DNA from 3 places in the Sedimentitalea sp. genome. Region 1 is predicted to be linked to each of the others. Evidence: riboswitches for the same ligand, from Rfam matches in the RefSeq annotation. Region 1 holds a riboswitch; each other region holds the start of a gene.
The links. A riboswitch is a leader RNA that binds a small molecule or an ion and turns the genes downstream of it on or off. The one in region 1 is predicted to bind cobalamin.
Positions count from the first base shown of each region.

Region 2: linked by a shared signal. The riboswitch ahead of ABJO75_RS19065 (DUF1636 domain-containing protein) and the one ahead of ABJO75_RS27270 (TonB-dependent receptor) in region 1 are both predicted to bind cobalamin.
Region 3: linked by a shared signal. The riboswitch ahead of ABJO75_RS19130 (energy-coupling factor ABC transporter permease) and the one ahead of ABJO75_RS27270 (TonB-dependent receptor) in region 1 are both predicted to bind cobalamin.

Region 1 is NZ_JBDWLR010000095.1:56,253-62,559, forward strand. Features, by position in the region: gene hemF (oxygen-dependent coproporphyrinogen oxidase) at 1-792, opposite strand, end outside; gene ABJO75_RS27255 (SDR family oxidoreductase) at 869-1,669, opposite strand; gene ABJO75_RS27260 (class I SAM-dependent methyltransferase) at 1,703-2,710, opposite strand; gene clpS (ATP-dependent Clp protease adapter ClpS) at 2,720-3,061, opposite strand; cobalamin riboswitch at 3,381-3,597, shown strand; gene ABJO75_RS27270 (TonB-dependent receptor) at 3,727-5,595, shown strand; gene ABJO75_RS27275 (ABC transporter substrate-binding protein) at 5,598-6,307, shown strand, end outside.
Region 2 is NZ_JBDWLR010000078.1:113,054-119,360, reverse strand. Features, by position in the region: gene cobN (cobaltochelatase subunit CobN) at 1-869, opposite strand, end outside; gene cobW (cobalamin biosynthesis protein CobW) at 884-1,939, opposite strand; gene ABJO75_RS19065 (DUF1636 domain-containing protein) at 1,939-2,328, opposite strand; cobalamin riboswitch at 2,409-2,602, opposite strand; gene ABJO75_RS19060 (DUF6552 family protein) at 2,846-3,097, shown strand; gene ABJO75_RS19055 (manganese-dependent inorganic pyrophosphatase) at 3,167-4,087, opposite strand; gene ABJO75_RS19050 (sulfotransferase family 2 domain-containing protein) at 4,262-4,888, shown strand; gene ABJO75_RS19045 (DUF2161 family putative PD-(D/E)XK-type phosphodiesterase) at 4,893-5,555, shown strand; gene ABJO75_RS19040 (co-chaperone GroES) at 5,832-6,143, shown strand; gene groL (chaperonin GroEL) at 6,193-6,307, shown strand, end outside.
Region 3 is NZ_JBDWLR010000078.1:127,699-134,005, forward strand. Features, by position in the region: gene cobM (precorrin-4 C(11)-methyltransferase) at 1-396, shown strand, start outside; gene ABJO75_RS19120 (cobyrinate a,c-diamide synthase) at 389-1,705, shown strand; gene cobA (uroporphyrinogen-III C-methyltransferase) at 1,702-2,421, shown strand; cobalamin riboswitch at 2,458-2,650, shown strand; gene ABJO75_RS19130 (energy-coupling factor ABC transporter permease) at 2,698-3,375, shown strand; gene cobF (precorrin-6A synthase (deacetylating)) at 3,435-4,175, shown strand; gene ABJO75_RS19140 (cobyric acid synthase) at 4,172-5,617, opposite strand; gene cobO (cob(I)yrinic acid a,c-diamide adenosyltransferase) at 5,624-6,232, opposite strand.

The DNA.
Region 1 (6,307 bases):
TTCTGCATAGAGCCCACGGTGAATGAGCTGGGCGTCCTTGTCGGTCTCGTCCCACGCCTGGTCCTTGCGCCTTTCGACCAGCGGCACATAGGCGAGCAGGAACGCGCGCCCAATATCCTGGGTCAGCGCAAAATCTGCAGCCCAGTCGCCGGTGCAATAGTCATCCATAAAGATCCCACCAACACCTCGTGCACGTCCCCGGTGCGGAATATAAAAGTAACTGTCCGCCCACTCTTTGAGCCTCGGGTAATGGGCCAACCCATGCGGATCGAGATGTTCCTTTTGGGTGGCGTGAAAATGTGCTGTATCTTCGTCGTATTCAATACACGGGTTCAAATCGGACCCGCCACCGAACCACCACCCGTGCGGGGTCCAGAACATGCGCGTGTTCATGTGGACCGCAGGCACATGCGGGTTCTGCATATGCGCGACCAGCGAGATTCCAGATGCCCAGAAACGCGGGTCGTCGGCCATACCGGGCAACCCCTTGCGCGCGGCCATCGCCGCCTGCGCGCGCGCACCCAGCGTGCCATAGACCGTGGACACGTTAACGCCGACCTTCTCGAATACGCGCCCACCTCGCATCACGCTCATCAATCCGCCACCGGCATCCGATCCATCGTCAGAGGCGCGCGTTGTTTCCTTGACTTCAAATCGGCCTGCGTCTGTGTCGGTCAACGGCCCCTGAACAGGACTGTCTTCCAAGGCTTCAAACGCGGCGACAATTTTGTCGCGCAGTTGGCGGAACCAGGCTGCGGCCTCTGACTTTTGCGCCAACATGTCCTCACTCATCCTATGTCCTGCCTTTTTCTTGCTGAAAATATCCCGGGGAGCGCGAGGGGCTGGCCCCTCGCATCCTTACCTACGCTCAATGGGCGGGGGCCGCGACCGGATCAAGAAGGGTTCGCCCGCCGTCCACAGTGATCACCTGACCGGTCATAAAACCGGACCCGTCCGAGGCCAGGAATTGCACCGCGTCGGCGACTTCACCGGGGGCCGCAACCCGTGCCAGTGGCGTATGGGATTCGATGTCCTGTCGATAGTCACGATGTTCCTTTAGGATCGATTTCAGCGATGCGCTCATCACCGATCCAAAGGCCACCGCGTTGACCCGTATCCGGTTTGGGGCCAGCGCCACCGCCATAGATCGTGTCATCTGGTCCAACGCGGCAGAACTGACCGAATAAGCCAGCAGATCGGGGTGGGTGCGACGGGCGGCAATCGAACTGAGGTTGATGATCGAACCTGCTTGTTTCTCACTTTCAGAATCGGATTGCTTGATCATTCTGCGCGCCACCAATTGGGTCAGTCGAAAGGCTGGCATCAGGTTCTGGTTGAGCAGGCTGATGACTGAATCATCATCCGGATCCAGCGGATTCGAAGGAACAACCTGCCGTGATCCATTGACCAAGATGTCGATTTCATCGAACGCGTCCAGAGTTGCCGAAACTAGGTTGGCAATGGTCAGGCGTTCGCGCAAATCTCCGGCGAAATACCGGACATTACTATCGTCAACCTGTTCCCCCAATTCGTTCTTGAGCCGCTTTTCGTCCATGTCGGCGAACATGACGTTTGCGCCCTTTTCGACAAACTGACGTCCTATGGCCAGACCGATGCCATTGGCCGCTCCGGTGACAATGGCGGTCTTGCCGGCGATGGAAAAGGACATGGAAACACTCCTCGTGCATGGAAATGGCGCGGATCAGCGCCGTGTGCGGTTGGGCGTAGGTTTACCAGTGGGCTTTGGGCGGACGGCGTGGAAGATCTTGAACCGGTTGTCACCACCCGCGTCCTCGACCTTGGCGAAACACTCGTCCAGTGTGCGTTCATAGGGTAGGTGCCGATTGGCCACCATCCAGAGATGCCCCGACGGCTTCAGCATCCGCGCAGCAGCCGTAACAAAGGCGCGCCCCAGCGACGGATCGGCGGTGCGGCCCATGTGAAAGGGCGGATTCATGATGATTGTATCGACACGCTCTTCTGGTGCCCAACGGGTGGCATCTGCCCAATGAAATCGGGCACGGGGGTCGGAAACATTCTGGCGGGCGCACTCCAGGGCAATGGCATCTGCCTCAACAAGATCCAGCCGTTCTACCCCGTTCCTCGTCAGAACCTGTGCCGCAAGATACCCCCAGCCGGCGCCCAGATCGGCGACGTGTTTTCCCATCTTTTCTGGCAATGCGCGCCCAAGAAGCTCCGACGCCGGATCGACTCCGTCGGCAGAGAACACACCCGGTGCAGTGACAAAATCACCGATGGTTTGCGGGCTGGCTTGCCAGTCTGCAAATGCCTCCGGATTGGCATCAAACCAAAAGAGTTTGCCATGTGATTTGGCCACCGGTCCGAATACATCCACGCGCTTGCGACACTCTTTGAGCATGCTGTCGATACCGTCGGTTTTGGTTCCGTCGATGATGACAGGCCCGGTGTTGCGCTGGCAGGCGCTTGCGATCAGGGAACGGGCCAGCGCCTTGGCGCGAGGCAGGCATACGAGTGCGGCCCCGCATGGCGCATCGCTGAACGCAGCGCAGGAATACCCCAAAGACTGGAAATGGTCGAAATCCGGTTTGAACGGCTGAACGACTTTGATCCGGTCAGCAGGCAGCGCAGACAAATCCGTCATCGCAACCGGATGCAAGACCGACACCACGCCGGTCGCAGGCAGATCAAGTCCACCTGAATCAATCGCCAGAGGCAGCCGGGCGGACATTGATGCGGCCTAGTCTTCCTTTTCCATCGTGCACTGCAAAGGGTGCTGATGGCGGCGGGCAAAGTCCATGACCTGACCTACCTTGGTTTCTGCGATTTCGTGGCTGAACACACCAACAACGGCGACACCTTTCTTGTGCACCGTCAGCATGATTTCAAAAGCCTGCGCATGGTTAAGCCCGAAAAACCGCTCGAGCACATGCACGACAAACTCCATCGGAGTATAATCGTCGTTCAGCAAGAGCACCTTGTACAGCGGAGGGCGCTTGGTCTTTGGGCGCGTTTCAAGAAGGATTGACGTGTCTGAATCGTCATCCGTCTTGTCCGACAGCGTTACGGGCACTTGTGTCATTGCGGCAGAGGGTCCGGTTTTCGTGAATTTGTCTCAATGTTCATGGCTTATATAGCCTTCCTGCAAGATTCGGAAAGAGCCAGTGATTGTTGCGCCTGCTGAAACCGCGTTCATTTCTGGCTAGACCATTCCCGCTTGTCGTCACTCCCGGCATCCGGCGGGTCGGATTCCGGTAAATTCGAACCCGCCATGACGTCGCCAAGATGGCTACCTCGCCACCGGACGCCAGGTTCGAGCCAAACAAAGCCAGTTTCGATGCGCATGGTCAAACCGATCAGGTTCCCTGAATTACGCTCTTCACAAGATATTAAAATCGCGTTAACCGTTTCGATGCTTCGGTCCGGGCAACCTGTTGTCCGGATAATAGGGAACACGGTGCGGTGCCGCCGACATTGGCACCAAATCCGTGACTGCCCCCGCAACTGTGAGCGGTGAGCGAAGCCGGTATACACCACTGTTACGCTTTGCGTGATGGGAAGGTCCGGCTGAGCATTGACCCGCGAGTCAGGAAACCTGCCGAGGTGATCACCCTGTCTGAACGCGAGGGGCGTTTCGGCTGCGGTTCTTCCGCTGTGGTGGCTTCACCGTCTGCGGGGGTTAACCATCCCTCATACGACATATTGACGTAGTGCAACCGGTTTCCCGGTTGAACGAGAGGGGAAAGAATGACCCGTACCATCCGCATGGCTTGCGTAGCCATTTCCGCCGTATCTGCAGGCCCGGCGCTGGCTCAGACACCATATGAGCTTGACGAGATCATAGTGTCCGGCGGTTTCAGCCCGATCGAAGAGCGACGCTATGGGCAATCGGCCTCGGTGCTGACCGCCCAAGACATCGAAGATCGTGGTATCCTGACGGTTCAGGATGCGCTTCGCGCGGTTCCCGGCCTTGCGGTCAGCGGGACGGGAAACAACTTCACGCAGGTCCGTATCCGCGGCGCTGAGGCCAATCACACGCTGATCATGGTTGATGGGGTGCAACTCTCTGCTGGCGACAGCGAATATATCCTCTCCGGTCTGGACACCGCAAATATCGAACGGATAGAAGTTCTGCGCGGGCCGCAATCCGTGTTCTATGGCAGCAATGCCTCGGCCGGTGTGGTCAACATCATCACCAAACGGGGTGCAACAGGCACTGAATACGGCGGGTCGGTTGAAATCGGCGACGGCTATGCCGCCTCGGCACGGTTTTCGGTCCGGTCTGACCGGGGCGGCCTGGCCTTTGGCGTGTCGCGTCTGGACGACGACGGATATGATTTTTCTGGCAGCGACGGTGAACTTGACGGAACACGGCGATCCACCCTGAACTTGACCGGCGACTACAACGTGACGGATCGGTTGACGTTGGGATTCACCTTGCGTGCGTCAAACGAGAAGTTTGCGTTTGACACGACAAGCTATGTCGCCAGCACGGCAGACGAATATGTGATCGACGATCCCAACCAGACCTCGGAACGCAAGGAACGGTCTGGCAGCCTGTTTGCGGAATACGAAGCCTTGGACGGACGATTGGTGCATCGGCTGACCTTTGAAGGGTCGGAATACGAACAAAGCACAAATGGTGCCACGCCCACCAAAGCGGATCGTTCAGCCGCGAAATACCTGCTGAGCTATGGGCTGGACGGCTATGCAGTCGCCTCTACCAATCACCTGCTGAATATCATGGCCGAATGGGAACAAGACAGTTCCTCGAGCAACCCGGAATACGAGCGCGAGACCAATTCGGTGGCGATGGAGTATCGCGGAACATTGGACAATGGCCTGAACCTGCAGGCAGGGCTGCGCTATGACGACAACAAGGTCTTTGAGGATGACCTGTTGTGGATTCTGGCCGGGTCCTACACCTTTGTCGGCAGCGGTGTGCGGTTGCATGCGTCGGCCGGGACGGGGTCAGTCAATCCCACCTATTTTGAACTCTTCGCGGATACCTTTGGTTTTGTCGGCAACACCAGTCTAAAGCCGGAAAAGAACCAAAGCATCGATTTTGGTGTCGAAGTCCCATTCTGGGGAGATCGCGGGCTGGTGGATGTCACTTATTTCCACGCGAATCTCACAGATGAAATCGTATCAATATTTGACCCTACCACTGGCAATTCTGTCTTTATCAATGAAAGCGAAAAGAGCCGCCGGCAAGGTATCGAAATCAGCGGCAATCTGCAGGCCACCGATACGCTTGAGCTGCAGTTGAGCTATACCTATCTGCACGCGAAGAATGCGGATGGCACGGTCGAAGTCCGTCGCCCGCGACACGAGTTGTGGTTGGGCGCGACTCAGCAATTCATGCAGGGTCGTGGCAGCGTCACTGCGGATCTGCGCTATATCGCGGGGAACTATGACACTCAGTTTTTCAGCAGCTACGAACTTGCCGAGTTGCCGGATTATGTGACGGTGGACGTCGCCGCACAATACGATCTGACTGACACGGTGCAATTGACCGGTCGTATCACCAACCTGTTTGACGAAGAGTATTCCGATACCTGGGGCTATGCCACGCGGGGCCGCACGGCCTATGTCGGGCTGCGGGCGGCGTTCTGAGGATGCGAGTGGGGGTCTTCGCACTCTGCGCTTTGATCGGTTGGGTCGGGTTTGCCGTGGCTCAACCGGTTCGCGTGGTGTCGATAAACCTCTGCACCGACCAGCTCGCCATGCTTCTGGCGGGGCCGGATCAGCTTTATTCAGTGTCCTATCTCGCCAAGGATCCACGCGCGTCTGCAATGACAGTTGAGGCCGAGCAGTATGTGATCAATCACGGGCTGGCCGAAGAGATTTATCTCATGCAGCCTGATCTGGTGATTGCGGGAGCCTATTCGACACGCGCAACGGTGGATATGTTGCGGCGGCTTGGCGTTCCGGTTGCCGTGTTCGAACCGACCTACTCACTGGACGATGTGGGCGCGCGGATTACGCAGATGGGTGAAGTCCTGCAACGTCAAGGCGCCGCGGCGATCATGTTGGCGGATTTTGATGCATGGCTCAAAGTGTTGACCGCCGAGGTCGAACACAATCCCCGCGCGATCCTTTACTACGCCAACGGCTATACGTCCGGCGACAACACGCTTGCAGGTCAAATCCTGCTCGCGGCCGGGTTTTCAAACGCTGCCAGCGAAGCCGGGTATGAGGCAGGTGAGAAACTTCCCCTTGAGGTGCTGGCACTGACCGAACCGGAGATCGTGATTGCCGCACGCCCATATCCGGGTGCGTCGCGATCCGAGGGCATTCTGGATCATCCGGTGGTACAAAAGCTGCG
Region 2 (6,307 bases), on a different contig from region 1:
AACACAGGTACATCGGCCGAGTCGAGTGGCGAGGGACCTCCATCGGTCCGACCGGAAAAGGCCGTGGCATTGACGATGGCGGCGGGCACGAGGGCCTGAACCTGCCGTGCCAGCCAACCCGCCGCTTCGGGAGCCTTGAGAGACGGCGCAAAAAGGGCGGCCACGTCATACCCGCGGGTGCGGAAGGCAGTGAACAGCGCCTCGATGGGCGCGAGGTCGGCGGCGGTTAGATAGGCGCGGTAAAACGTGATGAGAATACGGGGGGTGCCGCTGGCTGGGGCAAAGGCCGTCGCCGGACAGGTCACACCGTGTTCCGGCGTCCACGCGCCAACCTGTGGCAGGCTCTTGGAGCCACGCACTGGCCCTGCGTAAAGCCCGGCAGCCAACGCCAGTTGAGCCAGTGCTGCCTGTGCAGCCACGGTCCCGCCGGTATTGCAAAGGTGTTGCAGCCGCCCAAGGGTCGAGCGCGGCAAGGTCGAATAGTCATCAAGCCGGGAGTCGGACCGCCCGTCGGCGGGCAGGACCGCGACCGCCAACCCCTTGCGCGCGGCTAGGGATTGGACCTGTTGCAGGCCATAGGACCAATAGGGAACACCGCCGATCAGCCGGATCAGGACGCCTTTGGCCCCTTCAAGTGTCTGGTCAACATAGGTGTCGACCGACAGCGGATGTTTCAGCGCGGCGAGATTGGCCAGCCGCAGGGATGGCATGCGCCCCTCGGGACCACCGCCACGATGCCAGCCTGCCGCGAACGCGCCCAGATCGCTGTCGGAAAAGGACAGAACCACCAGATCAGCAGGGCTCTGCCCCAGATCCGTCGGGGTGTCCGTTTCTTCAAGGCCATGGCTTTCGCGAAAGACGACATGCATCGTGGCAGGCTTTTCTACTCGGCCACCGCAGGCATGCGGGTGAGGACGTCACGAATTGCAGCGGCATCGATATCGTCATGCTCGGCAATCACCACCAAGCGACTCAGACGGGGCTCATCAGCTTTCCAGGCGCGGTCGTACTGGTGCCGAACCCGTGCGCCAACCGCCTGAACCAACAGACGCATGGGCTTTCCGCTCACGGCGACATACCCTTTGACCCGCAGGATGTTTCGTTCATTTGCCAGACGTTCGATCCGGGCGACCAGATCGGCGGGATCGGATTGTTCGGGCAATTCGATGACAACGCTCTCAAAGTCGTCGTGTTCGTGATCGTCGGCGCCATCATGATGGCTGGGGCGGGCCTCCATATCGTCTTCGGCGGCGGCCTCAAGCCCAAGGATCACGCGCACATCGACGGCCCCTTCGGCAACCTCGACCACGGGCAGCGGTCGGGGGGCTTCGGCTGCAATGATCTCACGCGCCTTTGCGACGCCCTCCGGACCCGCAAGATCGGGCTTGGTCAACAGGATGATATCGGCGCAGCTGATCTGATCCTCAAACACCTCGGACAGCGGGGTTTCGTGATCGATAGAGTCATCGGCAAGGCGCTGGGCGTCGACGCGCGCCACATCTGGTGCGAAACGGCCTGCGGCCACGGCTTCGGCATCGGCAAGCGCGATAACACCGTCCACAGTAATGCGGCTGCGGATATCTGGCCAGTCAAACGCCTTGAGCAGCGGTTTGGGCAAGGCAAGACCAGAGGTTTCGATCAGGATGTGATCCGGGCGCGGGTCAAGCGCCATCAATGCCTCGATCGTCGGGATGAAATCATCGGCCACGGTGCAGCATATGCAGCCGTTGGACAGCTCCATGATGTTCTCGGCAGGGCAATCCGGAATCGCACATGATTTCAGGATATCGCCATCGACGCCTACATCGCCGAATTCATTGACCACCACGGCGAGGCGCTTGCCCTGAGGGTTCTGCATGAGGTGGCGGATGAGGGTGGTTTTGCCGGAGCCGAGAAAGCCGGTGATCACGGTGACGGGCAGCTTGGACAGGTTGGACATCAGGTCTCTCCAATCGGGGGGATGCGGGCGATACAATTCTTGCGGAAATGAACCGGGCGTTCACGCCAAGGTATCAGACCATCCGGTGTGGCATGATAGCGAGAGGCGACGTCCAGGATCATGTCCGCGTCACTGATTTCATCGAAATTGCCGTAGACATAGGTCCAGCGACCGGCACCGCCGCGCAGCACGATGGAACAGCCGCTGTCGCAGTTGGACAGGCATTCGACCGGGCGCAGCGTCACGCCCGACGGTACGTCGCCCGCAGCCAGCGCGTCATATAACTTGGCACCCGGGCGCGGGCCCTCAGTGTCGGTGGGCATTCCCTTGCGGCAGGTCGTGCAGACCAGCAATTCGACCGGGGTCGCCTGATCCTGTGTCTGAGTCATCCGGTCACTTCCCTGTTTCAAAAGCGGGGGAATAGCGGGCAAAGCCTGGGCCGGGCCCGTCACCGAGGCACCCCGCCCGGTTAACGTCACGTTTTGCTGGCAGGTCTCCCGGCTTGCGGATGTCAGAAAGCATCGGCCTTCTGGTGGACATCCCGCCTTCCCGACCCGGTGGTCAGTGGCTTGGGTGCCCTCTCCGTTCACGGTCGCGGGGGCGGCTGCGTCGTGCATTCCCTTTTCATCTGCTTTCGCAGAAACCAACACATCGCGGAATGGCCAAGGGGCGGCGTGTTGTCAAGAGTTTGGAGTGTTCAGGAGAAATTGATAGCCGCCTGCCGGCGTGTTGGGCATTTGCGTATTGGCAATAGAATTTCTATCTTCACAGGGTCATGGTTCTGGCGCGCATGTCTTTAATTCGGTCCGTATATGAAGTTCAAACGGCGATTGGAGAGTGTGATGCCTGTAGAAAAGATATCGGTATATGCGACGGATGGCTCGTATGCTACCAGAGGGTCGAGCCATGCAGGCTAATCTGGCAATCGCGAGTCCTTCAAGGGACAACATCATATTTGCTGTCAAATGGGCTGCTTCGATCATTCAAATCATGGGGTACACGGCGACCGGATTTGGCTGGACCCCGTGGAATCTCTACCTATTTCTAATCGGAGTTGTTGGCTGGTTTGCCGTTGGTGTGCTGTGGAAAGACAAGGCGCTGATGCTCGTTCATCTCGTCGCCCTTGGCGCGATGCTTGCCGGTATGACCAGCGGTTAGCGTGTCAACGGGCTGCAGGCCCAATCAGGGTGGACCCCGGCAAACCTGCCGGGGTCCCTGTGTCGGCGATCAAACTTTGAGGTTAGGAATGATCTGTTTCTTGCGGCTGACGATGCCGGGGAGGACAACGCTGTCACCAGTTGCGGTGGCATCAAAGCTATTGGCGGCGACGGTCTTGACCAGATCGTTGGGAACCAGAAGCGTGGCCTCTTCGTTCAGGATGTCCACGACAAACAACAGAACCTGATCCACGCCGTCCTCGGACGCCACGGTGGTCATGGTGTCGATCAGGCTGGCCTTACGGTCCAGAACCGTTGACGGCGATGTCGTTTCCAGAACCGAAACGCGGAATTTGGTGCCGTCGACTTCGTATTCCTTGCTGTCCATGCGCAACAGTTCGGCATCGCTGAACGAGGACACATCGGACTTGGCGGCGAACATCTCGGCGGCATAATCGGGGATCGAGATGCCCAGATCGGCGGCCAGCTTCTCGGCAACGGCCTTGTCATGCGGCGTGGTGGTCGGGCTGCGGAATTCCAGCGTGTCGGACAGAATGCAGGTCAGCGCGGTCGCCTTGGCCCACTCCGGCATCTTGGCGGTATCGTCGCCCATCAGGTCGTGCATAATTGTAGCAGTGCAGGCCAGCGGACGGATGGTGATGTCGATCGGCCCCTTGGTTTCCAGGCCGCCGACCAGCTTGTGATGGTCGATGATCGCCTGCACATCGGCGTTGTTGATGTTGGCGGGCAGTTCGGCGGGGTTGTTGGTGTCGACGATCACAACTGGGGCATCATCCGCAACGTCATCGATGATGGCAGGTTTGGGCAGGTCCCAGCGTTTCAGCAGAAAGGCCGCCTCGGTGTTGGGTTCGCCCAGCAAAACGGCTTCGGCGGGGGTGCCTTTGATTTCGGACAGATACCACGCCCAAAGGATGGGAGAGCCTGTCGAATCGGTGTCGGGGGATTTGTGTCCAAGAACCTGAATGGTCATCTGATGCATCCTGTGCAGGGGTGTAATTTGCGCGCGTTATAGGAACGTCACCCGGGGTTGTCACCCGTTGTCGCGCAGGCTGCGACCCTTGGTCAGAGTGCCGGGGTGCCGAGCCTCGCGTTGACTTTTGCGCAAGTGGTTGTGAGGGTGCGCTTGGATCGGCCGGACCTGTTGATGATTTCCCACGCACACAAGACCGTTTTTGTACACATCCCCAAGACGGGTGGGCAAAGTGTCGAGACCGTGTTTCTGGACGATCTGGGGTTGGCGTGGCGTGACCGCGCGGCGCTGATGCTGCGTCAGAACGACAACCGCAATGCCGGGCCGCAAAAGCTGGCGCATCTTTATGCAGACGAATATGTCGCGCGGGGCCATATGGTCGCCAAAGATTTTGACCGCTACCTAAAATTTTCTATCGTGCGGCACCCGTATGACAGGGCGCTGTCGGAATTTCGGTATCGGGCAAGGGCGGCGGCCAAGCGGGGTCAGAAGTTGGACTTGGATGATTTTCTGATTTCCGGAGCCTCTGATGATTATCTCGACAGCGCACGGCATCTGGTTCCTCAGGTGCGCTATGTGAGGGACTTGCAGGGGCGGTGTCTGGTCGATCACGTGCTGCGATTCGAGCGTCTTGCCCAAGATATCGGGCCTGTGTTTCGCGAGATCTTTGGTGGGGATCGCCGCTTGCCCCATAAAAACCGGTCGCGGACAGGGCTGGATGCGTGTTTGTCGGCGGCGCAGGCCGACCTGCTGTATGACCGGTATCGCGCGGATTTTGAGGCGTTTGGCTATGAGCGGTGAAGAGATCACGCAAGAACAGCATCTCTATCCGCCAATCAAGGCCCTGCTTGAGCGACAGGGATATGAGGTCAAAGGCGAAGTTGGCGCGGCGGATGTTGTGGCCCGGCGCGGCAATGAACAACCCGTGATCGTTGAACTGAAGCTGCGCTTTTCGCTTTCGCTGTTTCATCAGGCGGTCGAACGGTCACGGATCACCGATCTGGTCTATGTCGCCGTGCTCAGACCGGTCGGGCGCAATGCGCGACGGGCCATGAAGGATAATTTGGCACTGTGCCGCCGGCTGGGGCTCGGTCTGATGACGGTTCGGTCGGACGGACGGGTGGAGGTTCACTGCGATCCCGGCCCCATTGCGCCGCGCAAATCAAAGAAGAAGGCGCAGAAGCTGTTGCGGGATTTTGATCGGCTGCGTGGGGATCCGAATGCAGGGGGCGCGACCCGGCATGGCATCGTGACAGGGTATCGTCAGGATGCGCTGCGCTGTGCGGCCTATCTGGCCGATAACGGACCGAGCAAAGGGGCCGATGTGGCGCGGGCGGCCAAGGTTCCCGCAGCGACGCGGCTAATGGCGGACAATCACTATGGCTGGTTCGAGCGGGAAGATCGCGGCATCTATGCGTTGACGGCCACTGGAACCGACGGGCTGAAGCACTGGGCCGAGAGTTGGTAACCAAAGACTGGCCCTTGCGCCGCGCGACATCAACCATACCTATCGAACGCAGGTCATGCAGTATGCGTGAAGGCCCTGCTGCGGTGGCACGTGAGGCGCACGCCGACAGCGCAAAAACCCCTGCCGTTTGATCGATTGATTTTTGTAAAACGACCTGTTGACAGGCTTCGCATCGGCCCCTACGTATGTCTCGTTATCACTCCTGCGGGGTGAGTGATAATACCCCGAGTGGGGAGCGGAGGACCCCGAAACTTTGAGCGTTAAGGAGCTGCAAAGATGGCATTCAAACCACTTCATGACCGGGTGCTGGTGCGCCGTGTCGAAAGCGATGAAAAAACTTCTGGTGGGCTGATCATTCCCGACAGCGCCAAAGAGAAGCCCGCTGAGGGCCTCGTTGTGTCCGTTGGCGAAGGCGCCCGCAAGGACAGCGGCGAGCTGATCGAGATGGCTGTCTCGGCTGGCGACAAGATCCTGTTCGGCAAATGGTCCGGCACCGAAGTCACCGTCGACGGTGAAGAGCTGCTGATCATGAAAGAAAGCGACATTCTGGGCATCCTCGAAGAGAGCGCAGCCGCCAAAGCGGCCTGAACACCACGCTTCGTCTGATCCCAATCCAGTAAACTAGGAGACAATCAACATGTCTGCAAAAGACGTCAAGTTCGAGACCGACGCCCGCAACCGTATGCTCAAGGGTGTCAACATCCTGGCCGACGCGGTCAAGGTTACTCTGGGCCCCAAAGGCCGTAACGTGG
Region 3 (6,307 bases), on a different contig from region 1:
GTTTTGACCCGCACACCAGGACGGGCTTCGTCCATGCCTCCGGGTGAAACGCTGACCAATTTTGCGGCAACCGGCGCAACGCTTGCGATCCACTTGTCGATCGGCAATCTGGACCACGTGATCGCGGATCTGATACCCGGATACGGCGCTGACTGTCCGGTGGCGGTTGTCTATCGCGCCAGCTGGCCGGACGAGCGGATCATCCGCGCGACGTTGGGCACGTTGAAAGAGGCAATGGATAACGGTATCTCGCGCACAGCGCTGATCCTTGTCGGGCCGGCGCTGGCAGGTGAGGGGTTTACCGAAAGCTGCCTCTATTCAAAGGATTATGACCGCCGCTATCGTCCGCAAACTGCGGACAGCCCGTGGTCAAGCTGGAGCCATGGCGATGACTAACCCACCCGGCCTGTTGATTTCCGCGCCTTCCTCGGGCACCGGCAAGACCACCGTCATGTTGGGATTGCTGCGCGCGCTCGCCGAGGACGGTCTGGCGGTGCAGCCGTTCAAGAGCGGGCCGGATTACATCGATCCCGCGTTTCATCGTGCCGCAGCCGGTCGGGCCTCGTTCAACATGGACAGTTGGGCGATGAATGCACCGCTGCTGGATGCGGTGGCGGCACAGGCGCATGGCGCGGATATCGTAATCGCAGAGGGGTCAATGGGCCTGTTTGACGGAGTCGCAAAGCCGGGCGAGATCGGGCATGGGTCGAGCGCCGAAACAGCCCTGCGCATGGGCTGGCCGGTCGTTCTTGTGCTTGATGTCGGCGGACAGGCGCAATCGGCTGCAGCAACAGCACTTGGGTTTCGCAGCTACAATCCCGATTTGCCCTTTGCAGGGGTTATTCTGAACCGCGTCGCCAGTCCACGGCACGAGCGGCTGACCCGGTTGGGAATGGACCGAGCCGGGCTACCCGTGCTGGGCGTCTTGCCACGTCGGGGCGATCTGACCCTTCCGGAACGGCATCTGGGACTTATCCAAGCGGTGGAGCATCCGGACCTGGAGAACGCGATTGCCGGCTATGCCGCATTTTTGCGAGAACACGTCGATCTTGCAGCAATCCAAGCGGCGGCCTCCTCGCGCCCGAATGGGCCCTCGTCGACCGCGCTGCCGCACCCCCCGGCGCAACGGATCGCCTTGGCTCAGGATGCCGCGTTTTCCTTTACCTATCCGCATTTGCTGGAAGGCTGGCGCGCAGCTGGGGCAGAGATCATACCGTTCTCACCTCTCGGCGATGAACCACCCGCAAAGGACGCCGATCTCGTCTGGCTGCCCGGTGGCTATCCGGAATTGCATGCCGGACGGATCGCGACGGCGAGCCAGTTTTTGCAAGGATTGCGAAGCCATGCAGAAACGCGCGCCGTTCATGGGGAATGCGGTGGCTACATGACCTTGGGCGAGGCTCTGATCGACAAGGATGGAAACCGGCACCGGATGGCGGGACTACTGGGATTGGTTACATCTTATGAGAAACGGAAATTCCATCTTGGCTATCGCAAGGCAACGCTGACCGCAGGAATGCCGGGATTTGCCGCCGGAACCGTCTTGCGCGGGCACGAATTTCACTATTCCACAATTCTGGAACAACCTGATACGCCGCTCGCCGATGTGCAGGACGCCGAGGGTGCAACCGTTGCCGAAACCGGTTCAACCCGTGGCAACGTCACGGGCACCTTCTTTCATCTGATTGCAAAGGCGACGACATGAGAGGGTTTGTGTCGTTCGTCGGGTCCGGGCCGGGCGATCCTGAATTGATGACACTCAAGGCTGTTGACCGGATGAAACACGCCGATGCCATCCTGTTTGATGACCTGTCGTCCGGGCCAATCCTGTCTCATGCAGGACCCGGAGCAGATCTGGTCGGCGTCGGAAAACGTGCGGGCCGGCCTTCGCCAAAACAGGACCACGTTAGCCGCTTACTGGTGGATTATGCCGCAGACGGTGCGCGGGTGGTGCGTCTGAAATCCGGTGATGGCGGCATGTTTGGCCGGCTGGAAGAAGAGCTCGTGGCGCTGCGGCAGGCGGGTATTCCCTATGAAATCATCCCGGGCATTCCATCGGCCTGCGCGGCGGCGGCGGCGGCGGGCATACCGCTGACACGGCGCCTGACCGCGCGGCGGGTGCAATTCGTCACTGGCCATGATGTCGCGGGGCAATTGCCTGAAGACCTGAACATGGCCGCATTGGCCGATGATCAGGCGACAACGGTTGTCTTCATGGGCAAACGTACGTTCCCAAAGTTGGCGCGGATGTTGACGGACTATGGTTTGCCCTCTGATACCCCGGCTCTGCTGGCCGAAGCGGTTGGAACCCCGGAGCAATGCCTGCATCGCGGCACCATCAGCACACTGGCGACCCGACTCGCGAAAGAAAGCGGCACAGCACCGGCGCTGATCCTCTATGGGCCGCTGGCAGAGACCTGAATGCCGGTTTTGGACTTGACGCAAGACGCTTCTGTAACTCATGAAGAGGAATACGGTGCCCAGGCTCGCAAGGTCTGGGATAATAGGGAACAGGGTGAAATTCCCGGACTGCCCCCGCAACTGTAATAGGGGAGCATGCGTTAACGTAACCACTGGCACGCCGCCGGGAAGGGACAACGCATGCGATGATCCGAAAGTCAGGAAACCTGCCGTGATGAAACCGGTCGCATCGTCGGCCATGTAATACCGCCGGGGTTGGCGGCAAGGAGATTGAAAATGCATATCGAACCCGGAGTTGTCCACGGCGCCAAAATGGTTCTGGCCTATGGCACAGCGGCTGCGGCTGCTGGTTATTCGCTAAAGCTGATTGCCGATGAGCTGAAAACCCGTTCCGTCCCATCCTTTGTGGCACGCAGCGCGCTTGCGACCGTCGCAGTGTTCATCTTTTTCGAGTTGTTGCCGCATTTCCCCGTCGGAATTTCCGAAGTGCATTTTATCCTAGGGACCACTTTGTTGCTGATCCTCGGGATTGCGCCTGCAGCCGTGGGATTGATGGCCGGGCTGGCGATACAGGGCATCTTCTTTGCTCCGTCTGATATGCCGATGTATTTCGTCAACATCACCACCCTGCTGGTGCCACTCTTTGCCATTGGCGCCCTCGCGCGCAAGGCGCTGCCGCAGAATGTGGCCTATGTCGACCTGAAATACATGGACGTGTTCAAACTGTCCGCCGCCTATCAGGGTGGTGTTGTCGCTTGGGTCGCCTTTTGGGCGTTCTACGGTCAAGGCGTTGGTGCCGAGACCTTTGCTTCGGTCACCAGCTTTGGACTGGCCTATATGATGGTTGTTCTGATCGAACCGTTGATCGATCTGGCCGTTCTGGCCGGTGCCAAATCGATGAAAGGTTTGCGTGATTCCGGGTTGGTGACAGACCGCCTGCACAACGCCGCTTAATTCGTCCGAGATTTAGGGAAAGGCCCCGTCCGGTTTCGTGACGGGGCCTTTTGTTTGCCATGCAAGAACTTTTGCTGATCGGGATCGGAACCGGAAACCCGGATCATGTTACCCGCCAGGGTGCCGAGGCCATCCGGCGCGCGGACCTGATCATGATCCCGCGCAAGGGGGCCGGAAAATCGGACCTTGCCGGTGTGCGGGAAACGATCATTGGTTCTGTTACCGAAACTCTCCCGAGCCTTGCCTATTTCTACATCCCCAAACGACGTGATGATGATGGGTATTTGCGTGGAGTAGATGCCTGGCACGATGCAATTGCCGAACGCTGGCAGGCCGCGATTGCGACCCATCCGAGCGCCAAGGTCGTCGCATTGTTGGTCTGGGGCGATCCGTCGCTTTACGACAGTTCGTTGCGCATCGCCGCGCGGCTCGCCCCCAAACCGCAAACCCACGTGATTCCCGGCATCACCGCACTGCAGGCACTCACAGCCGCACATGCGATCCCTGTGAATGAGATCGGGGCCCCTTTTACCGTAAGCACCGGTCGACAGTTGCGCGACAATGGGTGGCCGGAAGGCGTGGAAACCGCTGTAATCATGCTAGACGGCGAATGCTCTTTCGGCACGCTGGATGCCACGCAATATGACATCTGGTGGGGGGCTTATGTCGGTATGGCCGAAGAAATCCTGATTAACGGGCCACTGGATCAGGTCGCCGAGCAGATCCGAACCACACGGGCGCAGGCACGCACGGATCATGGCTGGATCATGGATATCTATTTACTGCGGCGCCGGGGTTAGCGGGCGACAGACAACAGCCCCGGCAGGTCCAGATGTGCCTCGATATGGTCGGCAAGCGCACCTAGGGTCGCCTCTACCGCCGTATCATATTCCAGCCCATCGCTCTGTGCACCAAGGTTGGCCAGAAACGCTGCGCGAAAGCCATCATGACGAAAGAGTCCGTGCAGATAGCTGCCCATGATCCGGCCATTGCCGCTGATCGCGCCTTCGTCGTCGCCATTGATACGGGCAAAGGGGCGGGCGCAATCAGGGCCCGTCGTCTGCCCAATGTGAATTTCATAACCGTCAAACATTTGCCCAGATGGCACATGTTCTGCCTGAACCCGCGTCAGCCGTTTCGCCGGTTCCATCGCCGTTGTCACATCCAACAGACCTAACCCCGGCGTTTCCCCTGCCGGCCCTTCGATACCTAGCGGATCACGTACAACCTGCCCAAGCATCTGGTAGCCGCCGCAGATGCCGAGCACATGCCCCCCTCGCCGCACATGAGCGGCAAGATCAATGTCCCAGCCTTGCGCGCGCAGAAAGGCCAGGTCGCCGCGGGTAGATTTGCTCCCCGGCAGGATTACCAGATCGGCATCTCCGGGGATCGGCTGTCCGGCTCGCAGCATGGTCAGCGTCAGCCCTGGTTCTTGTGCAAGCGGGTCAAGATCGTCGAAATTCGCGATACGCGACAGCCCCAGACAGATCACATGAAACGCGCCTTCATGCGGGGCCGAGGCGATATCCAGCGCGTCCTCGGCAGGTAGTTTCCAAGCGTCGGCAAACCACGGCAGAACGCCAAAGCCCGACCACCCGGTGCGCTGTTCGATCAGCGCATAGCCATCATCAAACAGGCTGGGGTCGCCGCGAAACTTGTTGATGAGAAAACCGGAAACCATGCTCGCATCCTGCTCTGACAGCACGGCCTGCGTGCCCACCATCTGCGCAATCACCCCGCCCCGGTCGATGTCACCAGCCAGAACAACCGGCACATCGGCGGCAACGGCAAAGCCCATATTGGCAATGTCGCCCGCACGCAGATTGACCTCGGCAGGGCTGCCTGCACCTTCGACGATGACAAGATCATGCGCTTGTTTGAGCCGCCCAAAGCTCTCGAGCACGGCCTGCATGAGTGTCGGTTTCAGCGCCGAATAATCCCGCGCCCGGACGGTCGTTCGATGCTGGCCCTGCACCACCACATGCGCGCCGACATCGGTTTCAGGCTTCAGCAAGACCGGGTTCATATCGGTATGCGGCTCCAACCCGCAGGCCAGTGCCTGCATCGCCTGCGCGCGCCCGATCTCGCCGCCATCCACCGTGACTGCGGCATTGTTTGACATGTTCTGCGGCTTGAAGGGCGCAACCGACAGCCCACGCCGCCGCGCGGCGCGGCACAATCCGGCAACCAACATGGATTTCCCCACATTAGACCCCGTGCCCTGAATCATCAGCGCAGGCATTGGGCCTCAGAACTCCACGCCGGCCTGCGCCTTGATGCCATCGCGGAAGGGATGTTTGACCAATGTCATCTCGGTCACCAAATCGGCCGCCTCGATCAGCTCAGGCTTGGCGTTGCGCCCGGTCAGAACAACATGGGTCATTTCTGGCTTTTCGGTCATCAGGAAATCGACGACCTCATCGATATCGAGGTAATCGTACCGCAGTGCGATGTTGATTTCGTCAAGCAGAACAAAGCCGATCTCGGGGTTGCGGATCAGGTCTTTCGCTTTTTCCCAGCCCGCCCGGGCTGCCGCGATATCCCGCTCGCGGTCCTGCGTTTCCCAGGTAAAGCCTTCGCCCGAAATCACAAAGGTACATTCATCGGCGAATTTCGCGCGCAGAAAATCGGCCTCTCCGGTTTTCCAGTTGCCTTTGATGAACTGCACGACGGCACAAGGCATCCCATGCGCAATGCAGCGCATCACCATACCAAACCCAGACGAGGACTTACCCTTGCCCGGCCCGGTATGCACGATGATCAGCCCCTTCTTGTCGATCTTGGTGGCCATCATCCGGTCGCGCGCAGCCTTGATCTTGCGCATCTTCTCCTGATGGCGCTTGTTCTCGTCTTCCATTGTTCTGTCCTGTGCGTCGGGGCAAAATCTGCGTTAACTCTGTCTATACCAGCGACCGGGTAAACGCGATGGTCT